DNA from 2 places in the Paenibacillus sp. SAF-068 genome. Region 2 is predicted to be linked to the other one. Evidence: riboswitches for the same ligand, from Rfam matches in the RefSeq annotation. Region 2 holds a riboswitch; the other holds the start of a gene.
What was found. Region 2 has a riboswitch for cobalamin ahead of cobJ (precorrin-3B C(17)-methyltransferase). Riboswitches for the same ligand answer to the same signal wherever they lie in the genome.
Positions count from the first base shown of each region.

Region 1: linked by a shared signal. The riboswitch ahead of nikB (nickel ABC transporter permease) and the one ahead of cobJ (precorrin-3B C(17)-methyltransferase) in region 2 are both predicted to bind cobalamin.

Region 1 covers NZ_JBQCJX010000008.1:30,860-40,715, forward strand. Annotated here, with positions in the region: gene ACTHPG_RS25895 (ABC transporter substrate-binding protein) at 1-999, opposite strand, end outside; gene nikC (nickel transporter permease) at 1,014-1,847, opposite strand; gene nikB (nickel ABC transporter permease) at 1,848-2,786, opposite strand; cobalamin riboswitch at 2,954-3,146, opposite strand; gene ACTHPG_RS25910 (AraC family transcriptional regulator) at 3,243-4,079, opposite strand; gene ACTHPG_RS25915 (alpha-glucosidase/alpha-galactosidase) at 4,282-5,583, shown strand; gene ACTHPG_RS25920 (response regulator) at 5,707-6,408, opposite strand; gene ACTHPG_RS25925 (ATP-binding protein) at 6,410-8,005, opposite strand; gene ACTHPG_RS25930 (histidine kinase) at 8,010-9,856, opposite strand, start outside.
Region 2 covers NZ_JBQCJX010000003.1:543,048-552,903, forward strand. Annotated here, with positions in the region: gene ACTHPG_RS20140 (spore germination protein) at 1-62, shown strand, start outside; gene ACTHPG_RS20145 (Ger(x)C family spore germination protein) at 67-1,266, shown strand; gene ACTHPG_RS20150 (hypothetical protein) at 1,259-1,480, shown strand; gene ACTHPG_RS20155 (GerAB/ArcD/ProY family transporter) at 1,537-2,739, shown strand; gene ACTHPG_RS20160 (uroporphyrinogen-III synthase) at 2,871-3,710, shown strand; cobalamin riboswitch at 3,908-4,097, shown strand; gene cobJ (precorrin-3B C(17)-methyltransferase) at 4,501-6,435, shown strand; gene ACTHPG_RS20170 (sirohydrochlorin chelatase) at 6,727-7,998, shown strand; gene cobK (precorrin-6A reductase) at 7,995-8,765, shown strand; gene ACTHPG_RS20180 (precorrin-8X methylmutase) at 8,837-9,484, shown strand.

The DNA of each region.
Region 1 (9,856 bases), on a different contig from region 2:
GAAAGGCAGCGCTGAGGTAAATGGACCTTTGGCCGCCTGACCTCCCACCAGCGTATTCGCATACATCTCGCGGTCAATACCATAAGAGATTGCCCGGCGAACCTCCGGGTTACTCAGCAGTGGGTTGGTCGTGTTAAACCACACGAACTGGGTACGCAGGCTGGGAATTTCATCAATGTTGTATTGACTCTTGTCCTGGAATAACGCCAAACTGCTGCGACCCACGTTACTGGCTACATCAATCTCTCCAGACTGAAGGGCAAGGGCACGTGTGCTATCGTCCTTGATATATTTCAACGTCAATGTGTCCACATCTGCCGCGCCGCCCCAATACCCGTCATACTTCTTCACCTGGATCTCCTGATCTGGCGTATACCCTGTCACCATAAATGGCCCGGTAGCAATGGGCTCGCTCTTGAATTTTGATGTATCTGCGCTCGTATCCACAATGATAAACAGTGGCTCGGCGATATTGCCAAGCAGCGACGCATAAGGCTCTGTCGTTTTAATCGTCAGATCTTGTCCTTCAGCAGTCATCGAGGCCACGGGTACAGTCGCTTGTCCTCTCTCGTTTAACTCAATGGAGCGTTCAATCGATTTTTTCACCGCGTCTGCAGTTACTCTGTTTCCGTTATGGAAAGTTACACCCTCCCGAATATGAAAATGCCAAGTCGTGTCATCAACACGTTCCCACGTGTCTGCAATTTTAGGGACCAGCTTCATATTCTCGTCAAACTGAATCAGTGTCTCACCAATCGCTGCACGCGTAAGTGTCCAGCCGTTCCATTCTTCTGCCGGGTCCAGGTTGCTGCCAAGCCAGAACAAGGCCACATTCAGATGTGTTGGTGCACTTGTCGTATCCTTGTCCGTAGCTGCTGGCTTCTCCATTGCACCCGACGCGGTCGAAGGATTATCGGCGTTGCCACAAGCTGCAAGCAAGAACACAACGAACATGGATACGATGGTGAGCAACATTGATTTTTGAAAATTCCTCTTCATTCCGGTTCCTCCAGTTAAGCAGTATTTTTCTTGGGATCAAGCACATCTCGCAGACTGTCTCCCAGTAAATTAAAAATAATTACGGTGCTGAATATCGCCAGACCCGGGTAAATTAACAACCAAGGTGCAGTCTGGAGATATCTTCTTCCTTCATTTAACATGGCCCCCCACTCGGGGTTCGGTGGCTGCGCGCCGAGCCCGAGAAAGGACAAACCCGAGATGGACAGCATCATACCGCCCACATCCATCATCGCCATGACGATGAGTGGAGGCATCATGTTGGGCAGGATCGTCCTGCCAATGATCTGTATCTTACGTGCTCCGCTGAAAGCAGCGGCAGCAACATATTCCTTTTGCTGAAGTGAAATCACTAGGCTTCTCGCCACCCGTGCATACTTCGCCCACCAGACGACCGACAGTGCCAGCACCGTATTGAACAATCCCGGCCCAAGCATCCCCACCACAGCGATCGCAAAAATCAGGCCCGGGAATGCCATTAAGGTATCCGACAGGCGCATGAGCACCATATCCGTTACACCCCGAGCAAAACCGGCGATGACCCCAATCGCCACACCCAGTACGAACACAATGCCAATCATCATAAAGGTGAGCAGCAGCGATGTTCGTGCACCGTACAGAAGACGAGATAATACACATCGGCCCAACTGATCGGTTCCAAGGGGATATTCCATGTTGGATGGCTGCAATACTTTGGCAAAGTTTGTTGCAAGTGGATCGTGTGGTGCAAGCAGCGGTGCAACCATGGCAAGAATAATCCAGAAGGCGGTCAAAGACAGCAGGAATGCGAACCAGCGATTTTGCACTAATACAAGTCTGAAGGCTCTCATCTATACGTCCACATCCAGTCGGATACGGGGATCACGAAGATGAGTCCATACATCAACCAGCAGGTTCAGGGTGACATATATGATCGCCATCCAGATGACATACCCCTGAATCAGCGGATAATCCCTTGTGAAAATCGCATCTACAGCCATCTGTCCAACACCCGGCCATACAAACAAACTCTCTACTATCGCTGCACCGCCCAGCAATGCACCTGTCGTCATACCCATAAGCGTAACGATCGGCAGCAGGGCATTGGGGAGAATATGACGCAAAATAATGATCGACTCCTTCACACCTCTGGATCTTGCTCCGATCACATAGTTCTGGCTTGTCTCCTCAAGCAGGACCGCACGAATCTGTCTGCTGTACTGGGCAACAAGTGGAATCGCGAGTGTACATGCAGGCAAAATCAGGCTGTACCATCCGGAGTTGCCCATTACTGGCAGCAGCTTCAGCTGTACACCGAAGACCAACATGAGTAACATACCTAACCAGAAGCTGGGCATGGATAATCCGGCAAAAGAGAACAGACGAATGACGTGATCAAGCCATTTGTTACGATAGACAGCCGACAGCATCCCCAATGGAAAGGAGACCAGTATAACCAGAAACATGGCGCTTCCTGTTAGCCAAAGCGTTGCCGGGAGCCGTGCCATCAGCACGTCCAGTACTGGACGATTGTATTTATATGATGTACCGAAGTCTCCAGTTACCACCTGCCCCAGCCATGTCCCATATCGGTAAAGAAAGGGCTCATCCAATCCAAGCTCCGACCTCACCTGCCTGACCAGCTCATCAGATGGCGTTACCCCCGTAGACATAAGCATAAGCCTGGCGGGATCTCCCGGAGACAGGTAGGTTAGCAGGAACGTCAGGAACGTGATGCCGAACAATACGACTACCAGTTGTATTAATCGTTTAACGATATATCTGCTCAAGTGCTCTAACGTCCTTCCCCAAAACTCTATGTATGTGTCATGATGTTCTTCGTCCATAACAAAAAAAGCGTCCCTCTCCGTGTTACTGGATGAGGACGCCTTAAATAAACAGATTTTCAGAAAAAATCATGCTCTCTAAACACCTTCCTATCTCCCGTAGGGTACTACTGTGTTTGTTAAACCTGGCAGGTCTCCTGGCTCCAGAATCATCGTCACTTGCAGCTCCTTCCCGGTCTAAACCAGTGGATTAACGCTACCTGACTCCTCTGTTACAGTGGCGGGACCGCACCGGTATCACACCGGACTTCCCTATTAAGCTTTCACCCTGTCGGGCGAAGCACCAAGTTCCACATATTCAATTGAACTTACTGCATTTCATCTCACTTCTGTATCAGTATAGCGGGACGACAGATAATGATCAAAACTTTTCTTTTCAAATTGCAGTCATCAATACATCTAATCTCGCATTCGCGACCCCTTTGGTGACACACCCGTTACCCGTTTGAACATCTTGGAAAATAATAGCGGGTCCGTATAACCTACGGAATGGGCTACTTCGCTCACGGAAAGTGTGGGATTACGAAGCAGCTCTGCAGCCCGGTTCATGCGATATTCCAGAAAAAAGGATTGCAACGACTTGCCATATCGCTCCTTGAACAGTCCAGACAGATACGTTCGATCCAGCCCAACAGCACGGGCAATATCAAGGATGGACGTTCGCTGGCTGTACCGATTTTCCATGAACTGAACCGCTTGCCGAATGTATGCCTCTTTGCCAGACAGGAGCTGGCTCTCTTCTTCCAGTTCAGACGAAGATGAGATTAATTCAGCGATTAAACGGTACAGCAGGCTTTGATAGAGTACATCGCCTCCCGGACGCAAGCGCGTTGCAGCCTGTACCATATCATCATATAAGTGGGCCATCCTTTCTGGATCATGGGCATGAAATACCGGGTGTTCTGCGCTTAGTTGTGCGCGCTGCAGAAAAGCCTTTGCCTGAACACCTTTGAAACCAAACCATGAATAGGTCCAGGGGTCCTGCGAATCAGCTTCATAATGAATAACCGTGTCCGGTAAAATCAAGAACCCTTGCCCTTGAGTCAGGTGATATTCCCGACCTTCCATGTACACGGTGCCCCGGCCTTTATGAATGTAATGCACAATGTAGGAATCCCGGACACCAGGCCCCCAATAATGCGCGGGATCACACGCCTCCCAGCCAAAGAACAACAGGACCAGCTCCATCTGTGTCCATCCAACAGGAACAACGTTCATCTCCACTTTTCGGCTCATGTTCTGCCTCCTTCCGTACCATCCACCGTTTGCTCTCTCATGTGTATATCATAAATTATAACAGCTGAAGTACAGAATTTTGAATAGAAAGCGGAAACAAAAATGGGATTATGCCATGTTTGAGAGGGGTTGAGCCATAGTTATATGTGCCGAATCGGCCTATAGTTGGGGTACAACATTTTTCAGGGAGGCTTAACTTAAGATGAACAAAATTACATTTCTCGGTGCGGGAAGCACCGTCTTTGTCAAAAATGTATTGGGTGATGTCATGATGACCGAAGCACTGCAGGATTTTGAATTGGCATTGTTTGATATCGATGCTGAACGCTTGAGCGATTCCGAGCGTTTGCTGACCAGTCTTGCCCGTTCAATCGGAAGTCGTTGCGTCGTGAACGTATATCATGACCGCAAAGAAGCGCTACGCGGGGCCAAATATGTCATCAATGCCATTCAGGTCGGTGGGTATGATCCATGTACCATTACGGACTTCGAAATTCCGAAGAAATACGGATTGCGCCAAACGATTGCAGACACACTCGGAATAGGCGGGATTTTCCGTAACTTGCGGACAATTCCGGTCATGCTGGATTTTGCCCGGGATATGCAGGAAGTCTGTCCGGATGCATGGTTCCTGAATTACACCAATCCGATGGCCGTGCTTACTAACGTCATGAATGTGCATGGTGGGATCAAAACCGTAGGTTTGTGTCACAGTGTGCAGGTATGTGTACCCCATCTGTTTGATGCACTGGGTATCGATCAGACAGGTGTTGTGGCTAAAATCGCAGGGATCAACCACATGGCGTGGTTGCTCGAAGTTACAAAAGACGGGCAGGACCTGTACCCCGAGATTAAACGTCTGGCGAAGGAAAAACAGAAAGAACAGCATGACGACATGGTTCGTTATGAACTGATGCAGCGTTTTGGGTATTATGTAACGGAATCCTCCGAACACAATGCCGAATACCATCCTTATTTCATCAAGCGGAATTACCCGGAACTGATTGAACGCTTCAACATTCCACTGGATGAGTATCCACGCCGCTGTGTGAACCAGATTGAAGGCTGGAAAGAAATGCGTACCAAGCTGTTTGCCAGCGAAAATATAGAACATACCCGCAGCCGTGAATACGCATCGCATATTATCGAAGCGATGGAGACGAATAACCCGTACAAGATTGGCGGCAACGTCATGAACAACGGATTGATTACGAATCTGCCGCGCGAGGCATGTGTCGAAGTACCTTGTCTGGTCGATGGATCAGGAATCAGCCCTACGTACATTGGTGACCTGCCTCCACAACTCGCGGCTTTGAATCGGACAAACATCAACACGCAACTGCTGACCATTGAAGCAGCCATCACGGGCAAAAAAGAACATATCTATCACGCCGCCATGCTTGATCCACACACGGCTGCCGAACTGTCTATCGACGACATCGTAGCGATGTGCGATGAGTTGATTGAGGCTCACGGCGACTGGTTGCCGAAATATACCTCATAATTATAAAAGCGCCGTTTCCTTTGCAGCTAAAGGGGACGGTGCTTTGTTCGTTCCATAGCGACTACCCGCTGAAACGTGCATCATATTACATCATTGTTAAGAAATGTCTCGCTTCCTTAAACCTTATTCGACAGGAAGCAAAAAACGATAACCAATACCAGGCTCCGTCTGAATATATCGAGGATTCGTTGGATCTTCATTTAATTTCTTGCGCAGATGTCCCACATATACCCGAAGATAATGGCTGTCGGACTCATGATGATGCCCTCCCCATACTTGCTGCAAAAGCTGACGCTGGGTGATGATCTTCCCTGCATTCGAGGCGAGCGCCTTCAGCATCTCATATTCCGTTGGGGTTAATTTGACCAAATTCCCCTCCAGTTCGACCTGCCTTTGGGCCAGATCAACCGTCAGTGCTCCGAAGCGCAGTATTGGCTCATCCGTCGTTTTGGCTACATGACGTAACGCCACCCGAATACGGGCGACCAACTCACCCATCCCGAATGGTTTGGTCACATAATCATCTGCACCACCATCCAACGCAGCAATTTTGTCTCCCTCCTGGTCCTTCGCTGTCAGCACAATGATGGGCACTTGTGACCATTCGCGAATCCGGCGAAGGACCTCCATGCCAGACATGCCTGGCAAGCCAAGATCAAGGATGATCAGATCCGGATGTACAATACTCGCCTGAATAACGCCCTCTTCGCCCTCCCCACACTCGTAAAGTTCGAATTGATGTGCCTGAAGAGTGACCTTGAGCAATTTGCGAATCTGCGGCTCATCATCGATCACCAGTATACGAGCTCCTAGTGGTGCGTTCATATTATTCTTCAACCTCTCCTTGTTCTGAATAGGGAAACTGCGATCCGTGAGCCTCCATGGGGATATCCATGCGGATTCTCGTTCCCCCGCCCGGATTCGGCTCTGCCATAATGGTCCCTCCGTGGACTTCCACAATGCCTTTGCAGATCGCCAAACCAAGCCCCGTTCCTGTGACATGCTGAGTAGAAGCTGAGCGATAGAACTTATCAAATATACGTGTCCTTTCCACTGCGGGAATACCAATACCTTGATCAGCAACCATGATTGTCAATTGACTCGAACTCTTATCACTTACCACAGTGATGACAATCTGGCTCTCATCAGGCGAATATTTGATGGCGTTACTGACGATATTGACCAGCACCTGCTCCAGCAATACTTCATCTCCGTAGATGAAGGCCGGATCATCAGGCAGTTCAACTTGAATGTTGTGATGCGGACTGAATTCCCGAACTTGTGTCAGTACAACGCTAATTATGTCTCCCACGTCACACCATTTTCGGTTCAGTTGCAACATGCCGCTCTCCAGCCGAACCATACCCAATAGATTCGTGACGAGACGATTCATGCGCAAGGCCCCATCCCGAATGTTGCCTGTTAATTCTCTCCGATCCTCGGGTGTAAAAAGAGTATCATTCTCCAACAATCCCGTAGCCGAGCCGATAATGGCCGTTAGGGGCGTCCGTAATTCATGGGAGACCGAGTCCAGCAGCGCTGTGCGTATGCGCTCCGATTCAGCAGTGATCTGCGCCAACCGGGCCTCTTCCGCCAGCTTCACTCGAGCAATGGCACCTGCGGCCAGTCCACCGCATGCCTCCAACAGAAGAAGCTGTTCTTGCTGCTCATGAACCTCACCAGCTTCCATACTCACGGCGAGCACGCCATGAATCTGCTCCTCTGTGCGTAGCGGCACATATAGCCCGGGAGATTCCCGCAAAGTGGATGATCCCTTACCTGCGATCTGTCCGTGAAGATACACCCATTTGGCGATGGCAATCTCCGACTCCCCATCCCCCCATCCATCCTTCTCCCCTTCTGATGCAGATACGGAAGAGCTTGTAACTAGCAGATCCCCATGTTCATCCGGAAGATACACAGCCGCCGGCTTACCCAGAGTAAGCGATACTTGGGTTGCAATGTTAACCTGCAACGTATTCAGATCCGTGATGGCTGTCATCTGACGACTCAATGCATATAGAGAGTTAGTCGTGGATTCGCGTGCTTTTACCATCTCCAGTTGTTGTCGCAATCGACCTGCAAGACTCGCAGTTAAAATGGCCACCGCAAGATAGACGACAAAGGAGATAAGATATCTCAAGTCCTCAACCGTGAAGCTCAGATATGGCGGTACAAAAAAGAAGTCAAACATAATAACGCTAAAACTCGCGGCATATACAGCTGGCCCCATTCCCCAATACACGGCACTCACCAGTACCGGAAACAGGTATATAAGTGCTACATTAACCAGATCACCGCTCATGCCAATAGCATGAAGCAGCATGGTTAGCAGTGTCACCCCGAGGGTTACCCACACATATGCCGGAACCCGTTTCCCATGGGATGCCCGCACTTCTCTTTTTATTCGTTCAGACAACATCTATTCACATCCCGCTCCGTTCCTCATCGTAATCTGCAACGATCAATACATCCAGATGCCGCGACAAGCGTACAAGTCGGTTGACTACCGAACCCGGGCCGCGGTAGCCATTCAGCCGCCACACTCGCCTTGCCTGCCCGACCACCAATTGGGTTGCTCTCGCCTCCGATGCCTTTCTTGCCAAAATCTCAGGCACATCACGCAGCCTTGAACTATGATGAATATGAAATTGACCACCAAGCCGAATCGTCAACTGCTCCAACGCTTCCAGATGGAACTTCACTTCGTCACTCATGGATTCACCGATGTGGAGATGATGTACGTGCCAGATGGCTTTTAGACGATAAGCCATTCGAAATCCACGCCGGATCAGCCGCTCGGCATGACGATCACTGCTTACACATACAAAGACCACTTCCTGTCTGCGCCAAGGTCCTCGAAGTGTGATTTTGGACTGTTGTGCTTCAAGCCGTTCATCCACGTCGTCCGCGAGTTCGCGCAGGGCAAGTTCACGCAAGGCAATCAAATTACCGATTTTGAAGAAATTCGCAAGGGCTTGCTCGACCTTGGCAGTTGCATAGATTTTACCCTCCCTCATGCGCTGCCGCAAGGCCTGGGGCGCCACATCAATCAGCTGTACCTCATCCGCCATCTGAATGATCCGATCGGGCACGGTCTCGCGGACACGAACACCGGTAATATGTTCAACGGCATCATTCAGACTTTCGAGATGCTGTACATTCATGGTGGTAATGACCGAGATGCCTGCATTCAGCAGGAGCAGAACATCTTCATAACGCTTTTGTCGGACACTTCCGGGCACATTCGTATGCGCCAGTTCATCCACAAGCACCACTTCCGGACAAAGACGCAGAATACCCTCCGTGTCCATCTCTTCCAGCCGAGCCTCCTGATAAACACGCTGTACACGAGGGATTACAGATAAATGACCTATCTGGTCCACGGTTTCCGTCCGCCCATGTGTCTCCAGCAAGCCAATCTGTACATCAATGCCCTTACGGAGCAAATCATTGCCTTCCCGCAGCATCATGTAGGTTTTGCCTACACCTGGTGCGGCTCCGATATATATTTTGAATGTGCCGCGCTGGATCTCGCCAATCTGTTGCTTCATTTCCTGCTCACTTAGTCTGCGGTATGTCAGCGACTCCACTTCGTTTACCTTAGCCGGAACCACACGTTCACCCTCCCGGTCCGCTCGATCAGCAACCAGAAAGAGGTCCACACCACGTAATCTGCGTAGCAGCGAGTTAACAACAGACCCTTGCCACAGTTCCTGCCAGCGCGTACGCCGGGAATGTCCCATCACAATCCGGGTAATCTGATGCTCCATGGCGTAACGCGCAAGCGTAGACGGGATGTTGCGACGGTGTAATATAGACAGCTCCTCCATATCGCCGCCGAATTTCTCCACCAGCTTGATCATATTCCGCCGAAATACGGTTGCCTCTTTGGTTAACGGCTGCTTCTTATTTCGAAAAACCACGGCGCACAGATCACCATTCAAACGTTTGGCAATCTGTTGTCCACGCCGGATATAGATCGAGCCGTTCCAATGATATTGCGTGGAAACCAGAATCCGTTCCGCGATGCCTGTTGTCACGGTAATTCCCATCTCCTCCCGATGCTCACGCAGGGATTCATTCACCCCTTCTGCAACCAGTCTTAGGGCCAGTTCGCGCAGAATACCCAGATTGCCTTGACGAAATAAAGCTTCTCCCTCACGCCCCTTCAGGTGACCTTCTGCCAAACGGCTCAGTATGGTTTCCGGCGTGACATCAATCAACTTGACCTCATCCGCAAGTTCCAGTGTATCGGCAGGTACGGCATGTT
Region 2 (9,856 bases):
ATAACCAGAAACGGATGAAAGAGAAGATTAATGGTTCGCCTGAAGCAGAGGAAGGATGGTGAATACATGTTTCTTATTCGTAAATTCCGCGCTGCATTGATGTTACTGCTGTGCACCCTTTTCATTGCAGGGTGTTGGGATCGTAAGGAGATTAATGATATTGCCTTTGTCATTGGCATAGCTGTTGATAAGGAAGAGGAGAATTACAGATCCAGTCTGCAAATTGCTCTTCCTGGTCAATCCGGTTCTACCGGCAGTTCGGGAGGTGGCGGGGGTACAAGCGGGGACAAATCGTGGTTCATGTTGTCCAACACCGCAAAGACACTGCGGGGGACCTCACTTGAAGGTCAGAAATCGCTATCTCGCAAGATTTATTATGCGCACCGTCGTACCATGCTGATTGGGGAGGATCTTGCCCGGGATGGCGTGGCTCCAATGCTCGACTTGTTCACGCGTTATCCGCTGAACCGACTCTCTGCATTACCGGTCGTCACGAAAGGCGCGGCATACGAAGTAATGGATACGGATGCTCCTATAGAGAAGTTTCCATCCGAGATGGTGCGAGAGTTGTGCTTCCTAAACATGCGCAACCCGCGTTCACTTAAAACATTCATTGATGCCATTCTTAGTGAAGGTGTGGATCCGTTCCTACCGGTTGCTTCCAAAGTAAGCAATGTTCCAGAAGGTTGGAAGGACGCCAAAACAAACATCAAATTGGATGGATTGGCCATTTTCAAAAAAGACAAGCTGGTTGGCATGATTGATAAGGCTCCAGCAGATGCATTGATTCTGGCTATGGGGGAGGCCAATGCGCCAGAAATTATGGTTAAAGCCCCTGGCGGAGAAGGAAATATGTTCATCAAGCTGAACGAGAACAACGCTTCACTGCATCCACATATCAAAGATGACAAGGTGGTCGTGAACGTTGAGCTATATGCGAAGGGCGTTCTTGTAGATAACGAATCCAATTATGGTGATCGGCGTGAGAACGAGATTGTGAAGTTAAATGAAGCGATTCACGAGAAAATCAAATCCGACATCGAGGAAGGTGTCCGTCTGGTGCAGGAGAAATACCACGCCGACATTCTTGGAATTGGTCGGTCCATTCATCAACATCTGCCAGCGGAGTGGGACAAAATGAAGGCTCGATGGGATGACATATATCCTGAAGTCAAGGTGACGGTTACTCCCCATGTCATTATTGAAAATGTAGGGGTGAGCAATAAACCAATTGGCGTAGTGGAGGAGGACATTGTGCATGATTAAGCCGCTGTTATATACCTACTTGGCCATGGCGATAGTGGTCATCATCATGGATTTCAGACATTTGAAACAAGCGGCTGTCATTAATCGATGGCTATCTTATGGCCTGATTGTATTGGGGACGGGCATTTGGTTCTATGTGACCCATCTGAGCAAAACCTTATATGTGTCGGTATGGATAAGTCACGTCATCCAGCGCTTGTTGCCATTGCCATAGACTTGTGGACGGTGAGCATGTGAGTTGCGAATTGGCGAGAGGGAAGGAGGTATTTCATGAATCAGAAAGTGACACACCGCCAGATGATATTGCTCGTGCTGCTGCTCAGTATTTCAGGCACGTTGATTCAGCCCCATGCGCAGGCTATTTACTACGCGGAACAACATGCTTATCTATCGTATGTGCCAGTGGTTCTCGTGATGCTCTTATCCATGTGGATGGTAAGCCGGGTTCAACGGAGATTTCCGGACCAGGATCTGTTTGAGGCTCTTGCCGGCCGTTTCCCCTTTTTGGGGAGGCTTGCGGGATTGATGTACATTTTGTTTTTTTTCTTCGTGTTTGCGAGAGACATCCGGCTAACAGGTGACTATATAAGTATAACGCTGCTAGAGACCACACCCATCTCCATCGTTGTGCTATCACTTATCGTGATGGGAGTCTTTATCGTCAGAGGTGGACTCGGTTCCTTGATCGGAATGGCAGAGCTGTATGTGACACTGTTTTTGTTAAACTCGGTTGTTGTGCCTTTCATGCTTATTCAACAGATCAATATGGATAATCTGATGCCGTACTTTAACATTGATGTTGCGGGAGTAGGCAAAGGGAGCTGGTACATATTCTCGTTTTTCGGAGAGATGATTGCACTGCCGTTTGTAGTCAAAGGCGGTGACTTTAAATTCAAATCTGTATCTACAGGGATTATTATCTCTGCATTGTTGATGATGCTGATCGTTGTGGAGACCATAACCTCCATTGGAGTTCCAATAGCGTCAAGACTGGTTTACCCCTCTTATGAGCTGGCCAGACAGCTACAAATCAGTGATTTCCTGGACCGGTTTGACCTGGCACTGGCAGCGGCAACTTTGCCTACCATGATTACGAAGATTGCATTTGATCTCTACTTTGTGTGCTGGGGACTGAAACGAATGATTCCGAACGTTTCAGGTAAAGTATTGACAGGTCCTGTGGCCCTGGTCGGTTTTGTCTGTGCATTCTGGTTCTTCCGAAATGCAATTCAGCTCAATCGATTTACCCGGGAATGGACATGGATCGCCATTGTTTTTGAAGTGCTATTCCCTGTAGTATTTTATCTTTTCCTTCGTCCACGCAAAAAGGATAAGCAACGGTCTTCCCATCAGAAATCGAGAGAACATTCAGGGAAAGAAAACACTGAACCCGAGCAAGAAACGGTTGATTTCGGGAAGGATAAGGAGAAAGGAAGGAAGGATTCCCACGGTGGAGAACTCCAGCCTTCCTGATGCTTTCCATCAAAAATCCTTATAGCTTAACGGGCAAAAAAGAGGATAAGCACAGTTTCCCTTCGCAGAAGTACCCTGTATACTGTAGTCAGACTGATGAACATTCGGCTGAACTAACGGGGGGAACATGAATGGCTCAACATTTGGCAGGTGTGCGTGTAGCATTGACAGGACCACGAAAATCGAAAGAAATGTCCGTACTGGTTGAAAAAATGGGTGGAATCCCGCTTGTGCGGCCGTCACAGGGGACGGTATTTCTGGATGATCGGAATATCAGGGATGGGTTGGTATCCTGGATCTCAGACCCGCCAGACTGGGCGGTGTTAACGACGGGTATGGGATTGGATGCATTGTTTGATATGGCTGAGGATATGGAAGTCGCAGGCCAGTTGTTGGATGTATTATCGGAATCCTCCATTGCGGCGAGGGGATACAAGACGGTGAATGCGCTCAAAAAGCGCAAGTTAACACCGCTGGTACGAGATGACGACGGTAGCACGGATGGGCTTATTCGAGAATTCGCTCCACATGATCTCGCAGGGAAAAAGGTCATCTTGCAGCTTCATGGAGAGACAGCTCCCAAACTTGTCGCATGGTTGGAAGAGCAAGGGGCCGTCGTCAGACAAGTGCTTCCTTACCGCCATGTCCCGCCGGAAGAGGCAGAGCTGGAACAGCTGTTGAATGAAATTCTTAAGTTCGAGGTAGATGCTGTTGCGTTTACAAGTGGACCGCAGGTCCGATTCCTGACCCAATATGCGGCTTCCCAGGACAAACTTGAGCCGATGCTTGCCGCCTTCAGGCAAGGTGTAATTCCTGCTTCTGTAGGTAAAGTTACAGCAAACGCTATGCGTGAAGAAGGCATTGAGGCGCTGGTCATTCCGGAAGAAGAGAAGATGGGAGCGCTCATCGTAGAGCTTGGACGTTACTTTGCTGCGGGCCGTGCTGCGAAGATTAGCGGCCTGCAACCATAGTTATCAATGACTATGAACGTATTCAATCATGCGGTAGTTGAATGATTTGAAACCAATCGAATATGTCTATGTTACATCCGGTTCTGATCCATTATTTTGGATCAGGACCTTTTTCAGGTTTGTCTGAAAATTGAAGAACGGACAAATATCATAAGCATGGACATTATTTCCTGAGCGGTGTTATTATGAAAACAATATTGAATGAGAACAAGCAAGGTGCTCTTGCGTGCAGCAAGAGGTAACAGGGAATCGGGTGAAAGTCCCGAGCGGTCCCGCCACTGTAATGGTGAAGCCCTTTTTGATCCAAGTCACTCGGAAAGCCGGGGAAGACAGAAAAGGAAGCTGATGATCCAAAGCCAGGAGACCTACCTTGCATGTGTCACCGAATCCTTCGCGGAAAGGAGTGGTGTACGAAGAATCAGGAATGGGGCGAACCAGCGGTTCGCCTGGCTGGCCCCCCTTGGGCCACATAGTCACAGGATTACCTTCGGGGAGTCTGGACTGTGTTCTTGAGTGTACGTACATGCGTATCCCATCCGTTACAAGGATGGGATTTTTTTGTTTTTTTAGATAAATGTATATCTTTGCGATACCTAACCTAAGTCGGGAAGTTGCAGGTAGAGGAATAGATTGGATTGATCATCACAGGTGGTCCACGAGCCTGGTTCGAGAGTCCGAGTTAACAGAGCTGACGAGTTGAAGATGCAGTACAGTGGGGGAGAAGGCCGGCATAGCCGTCCTTTTTCAATGTTTAGATCGGTTCGACAAGTGTGATGGAGGAGGAAAAGCAATGCAAGATCAAGGCAAGCTGTTGATTATCGGGTTCGGTCCGGGAGCCATGGAACATATCACGAAGCGGGCACTCGAAGCACTTCAGGAGAGTGAGGTTATTATCGGATACAACACCTATGTGGATCTTATTCGACCTCTGTTAAACGGGCAAGCGATTGTGCGCACAGGCATGACGGAGGAAGTAAGCCGTGCACAGGAAGCGGTCAGACAGGCGGAGATGGGCAAAAAAGTTGCCGTAATTTCCAGTGGTGACGCAGGCGTGTACGGGATGGCGGGTCTGGTGTACGAGGTGCTGATGGAGCAAGGCTGGAAGCCGGATACGGGTGTTGCTGTCGAAGTTATTCCAGGAGTCTCGGCTATTCAGTCTTGTGCTTCGCTGCTCGGAGCTCCCGTTATGCATGATGCATGTACGATCAGCCTTAGTGATCACCTCACGCCGTGGGAGACCATTATTCGCCGGGTCGAAGCCGCAGCGTCCGCTGATTTTGTCATTGCCCTGTACAATCCACGCAGTGGACGGCGCACACGCCAGATCGTGGAAACACAGGAAATGATCCTGCGTTATCGTGATCCGCAGACCCCGGTAGGTCTGGTGAAAAGTGCATACCGTGAGCGTCAGGACGTTGTCATGACCACACTGGAGGATATGCTGAATCATGATATCGGCATGCTGACGACCGTGATTATCGGCAATTCTTCGACCATGATGTACGAAGGACTCATGGTCACCCCGCGCGGGTACCAGCGGAAATATACGCTGAACACCGCGGAACAGTCGCTCAGACCCCATGAGCGACTTCGCACGGAAGCCGAGCCATGGTCGCTCGGCGCAAGGGAAGCCCGCGCTGCCGCCTCCGGCGAGGCAGCGGGCGAGAGCGCGGCCAGCGATGCATCGGCCGCGCAGCCACAGGCGGAGCCAGCCCTGCGCGGCGAGAGCGCCGGAGCGGGCACGGCTCCGCAAGGGCAGCCTCCCGCTGGCGCAGGGGCTGCTGCCGCTATGCCTGCGGCAAGCCCGGCGAGCGGCGCTGGCACCGCCGTGCTTGCCGGCGAGCGACCTGCGCCCGTTGCGGCAGAGGCCGCTCCGGGCCGGGTCGCAGAAGCGCCCCGCGCCGGCGCAGCTGCGCTCGCCGCCGAGGCGCTGACGCGGCTCGCGGCAGGCGGCGCGCTCGCGGGCGAATCGGCGAGCCGCTGGCTGGATGCAGCAGCAGCGCCGAGCCGATCGGCAAGTGCACCGCAAGCTGCGACCGCAACGGCGGTACGCACCGCGTCCGAGCCTGGGCGCAAGGCGCCGTTGTTCGAAGTCGGCGTGTCGCCCGGCGTGGGCAACAAAAAATTCACCGCAGCCCAGATGGCGCTGCTGGCGCAGTGTGCAAGTGAAGACGGCGAACTGGAGTACACGCCGGAGCATCAGATTATTCTGAGAGTGCCGACATTTGAACCGGACTCGCTGGTTGAAGAGCTGCGTGCAGCGAATTTTATCGTTGTACCGATTGGCGATGTCATCAAGGTGAAGGCCTGTGACTTCTGCAACATGGAGAAGGATGACGCTGTCCCGATGGCTAACCATTTGCAGGCCGTAATTGGCGGACTGGGTGCACCGAAAGAAACAAGTGTGGCGCTGAATGGCTGCGGTATGGCATGTTACGGGGCCGTGCTGGAGGATATCGGCATCGTGTATCGCAAAGGGGCATACGACCTGTTCCTCGGTGGCAAGAAATTCGGCCGCAATGCCCATCCTGCACAGCCCGTAGCAGAGGGAATTCCGGGTGACCAAATTGGTGGAATTGTGGAACGAATTGTGGCGGATTACAAGGAAAAGGGTCATCCGAATGAGCGATTCCACAAGTTCTTCAAACGAGTCGGCGTAATTCAGGGCTTCCGCCATGTGGACGCACCGGTCACGGTGGAAGTAAACCCGATATGCGGTGACTAATTACGTACTAAATTAATTATGTACTAGTGCCTGACTAAGCCTTGATTAAGCATTAATTAATTTCCTTGACTGAGTCATCTCCTTCGGGGAGACATGACGATGCGGCTTGTCAGGACGTATCGAATCGTTTGCAATATTCGCTGAATTTCAGCTGACATGGATTGATTATTACGGGGATGTAGCGAATGGATGAGAGGACTGGTTTGAGCGCAGTTTTTGCCTGATGAACTGGAGTGCCGATTGAATATGAAAAGTCTGATCTGCGGGTCAGACGGGGGAGGAATAACAAAGATGGATGCAATATTGTTGGTGGGACACGGAAGTCGTGATCCCGAGGGGAACCGGGAACTGAAGGAGTTTGCAAATGAGGTAGCAGCGAAGGCACCGGAGAATACGTTGGTGGAGACTTGTTTTCTGGAGTTAACGAGACCAAGTATTGCTGAAGGTGTAACCGCTTGTGTGGATCGAGGGGCAACACGTGTCGTGTTGGTGCCGATCATTCTGTTTGCTGCCGGTCATGCCAAGATTGATATTCCTAACGCCATTGACCGCGCCAAGGCACGTTATCCGCAGGTAGAGTTCGTATACGGTCGTCCCATCGGGGTTCATGAGAAAGTCGTTCAAATCATGCAGACTCGTCTGCAAGAGGCACAACCTGTACTTGTCGCATCTCAAGGCGGTACAGCGGTCGCGGCTCCACCGGCTCCGGTGACGGATGAAGAGACTGCCGTCCTGGTGCTTGGACGCGGAAGCAGTGACCCGGATGCCAACAGTGATTTTTTCAAAATGACCCGGATGTTATGGGAGAAACTGCCATACAAGTGGACGGAAAGCAGCTTTATCGGCGTGACTCAGCCCTCATTCCCGGATGGATTAGAGCGCTGTCTCTTGCTGGGTGCAAAGAAAATCATCATCATGCCTTACTTCCTGTTCACAGGTGTACTGATCAAGCGCATTGATGAAATGACTGCGGAATTTGCAGCGGCACATCCGGACATTCAGGTTGAGGTTGGCGGATACTTTGGCTTCCACCCGAAGCTGGTTGAATTGGTGCTGGAGCGAGCTCATGAGGGGTTATACGGACGTGTAACAGCCAACTGTGACAACTGCCAATTCAGACTGGAAGCAGCCAAACACCATCATCACCATCATGATCACGACCATGGACATGATCATCACCACGACCACGACCATCATCACGATCATGATCATGGACATGAGCACAGTCACGACCACCATCATGAACACAGCCATGCACACAACCACGATCATACGGACCATGATCACTCGCATCATCATGATGAGCATGACCACCAGCATGTACATGCACACGATGACCATACACATAAGCATGACCACGGTCATGATCACTCGCATACAGCCGTCGATCGTCAAGCATCACTCGATTATCATCATGATCACGATGAAGAGTTGCATCATACGCATCACGAGCAAGAAGTCCATCGGAACAACCCGGATGACGCGGAAGGAATCGCACAAGAAGCAGCTTCTCCCGATCAGTCACAGGTTGCAGCAACTTCGGAGCAGGTGAATCGTCCATGATCTTCATGTTGTGTGGTACGAGTGATGCCAGGGAACTCGCTCTACAGATTCAACAGCAAGGTACAGACGTGCTGACTTCTGTCGTAACCGAAAGTGCGGCAAATAGCCTGACAGAAGCCGGGTTACCTGTTCGGACAGGTCGTTTGACTGTGGAAGCCATGGTGGAACTTGTGCGTGAGAAAGGTAGCCGTGCCATTGTGGATGCAAGTCATCCGTTTGCCGAAGAAGCACATGCCAATGCGATGGAAGCAGCCAAACAGGTGGGCATTCCATATATTCGCTATGAGCGCACAGGTCTGGCATACGATGATCACGCGTTGCTGCATGTCGTATCTTCCTACGATGAAGCGGCACTCAAGGCCAAAGAACTCAAGGGCTCCGTTATGCTGACGACAGGTAGCAAGACGTTACAGATTTTCACCAAGCATCTGCTCGGTGATCCGGATATTCGCCTCGTTGCCCGCATGCTTCCACGTCTCGATAATTTGGAGAAGTGCGGTGAGCTTGGTGTGGAACAGCGCAATATTATTGCGATGCAGGGACCTTTTTCCCGTGAAATGAATGAAGCCTTGTACAAGCACTATGCGACGACGGTAATGGTTACCAAGGAGAGCGGCAAGACCGGCGCAGTGGATGAGAAAATCCAATCTGCACTCGAACTGGGCATTCATGTCGTGTTGATTTCACGCCCCGAGGCTGAATTTGGAACGGTGTTTGACCATTTTGAAGGTGTACTGGATGAGTTGAAGCGTGTAATGGTGCATTAGAGCACCCCAATAGTCTTAATTTGAATAATGAATTTTTGAATGACACCACTACTTGAAGGAGTGAAATGCACATGGATTTCAAAACGGAATTCAAACCGTTGACCGTACAACCACAGGAGATTGAGGGCAAAAGCTTTGAGATGATTACGGAGGAACTGGGTGAGCATCCTTTCACAGCTGAGCAATATCCCGTGGTACAGCGTGTCATTCACGCCTCGGCTGACTTCGAACTGGGCCGCAGCATGGTGTTCCACCCGGATGCCATTCAAGCAGGAATTGCAGCGCTTCGCGCCGGCCAATCCGTCATCGCTGACGTACAGATGATTCAGGCTGGCGTAAGCAAAGATCGCATTCGCGGTTTTGGCGGAGATGTGCACGTACATATTTCTGATCCCGATGTGATGGAGGAAGCCAAACGCTTGAACACTACTCGCGCAATCATCTCGACGCGTAAAGCGAATCAATTATATGAAGGCGGAATTTATGCCATTGGTAACGCCCCAACAGCTTTGCTGGAACTGATCCGTTTGGTGAAAGAAGGCGAAGCCAAACCAGGCTTGATCATTGGTATGCCCGTCGGATTTGTATCCGCAGCCGAGTCCAAAGACGAGCTGCGCAAACTCGACATCCCGTTCATCACCAACATCGGCCGTAAAGGCGGAAGTACCATCGTCGTAGCCGCCCTGAACGCCATCTCCCTGATGGCGGTGAAGGCGTAGTCGTTTTTAAGTAACGAATAAAGGACAGTAGAGGCAAGGCAATCGTGACGTAAACAAGCGTTAACGAACTTTAACGATCTTAACGGACTTTAACGAACCTTGACGGAGTTTGACGAACCTCACAGGCCTTATATTGCGGAGTATCATCCGTTTCATATTTTAACGAACCCGAGTAACGCTATTCTGGTGAAACACGCCAAAAAGTGGTGAAAACAACGTCTGTTTAATGAAATAACGTCACTACGATTCGTTACATTTTTCGTATGTGGAACCTGACCCAAATAGCGTCTTCTCGATTCGTTAGAAATGTAGATGTCATCAAAAGGCATCCACTCATAGTCACATGACTGAAACGGATTGTACGGATAAGCA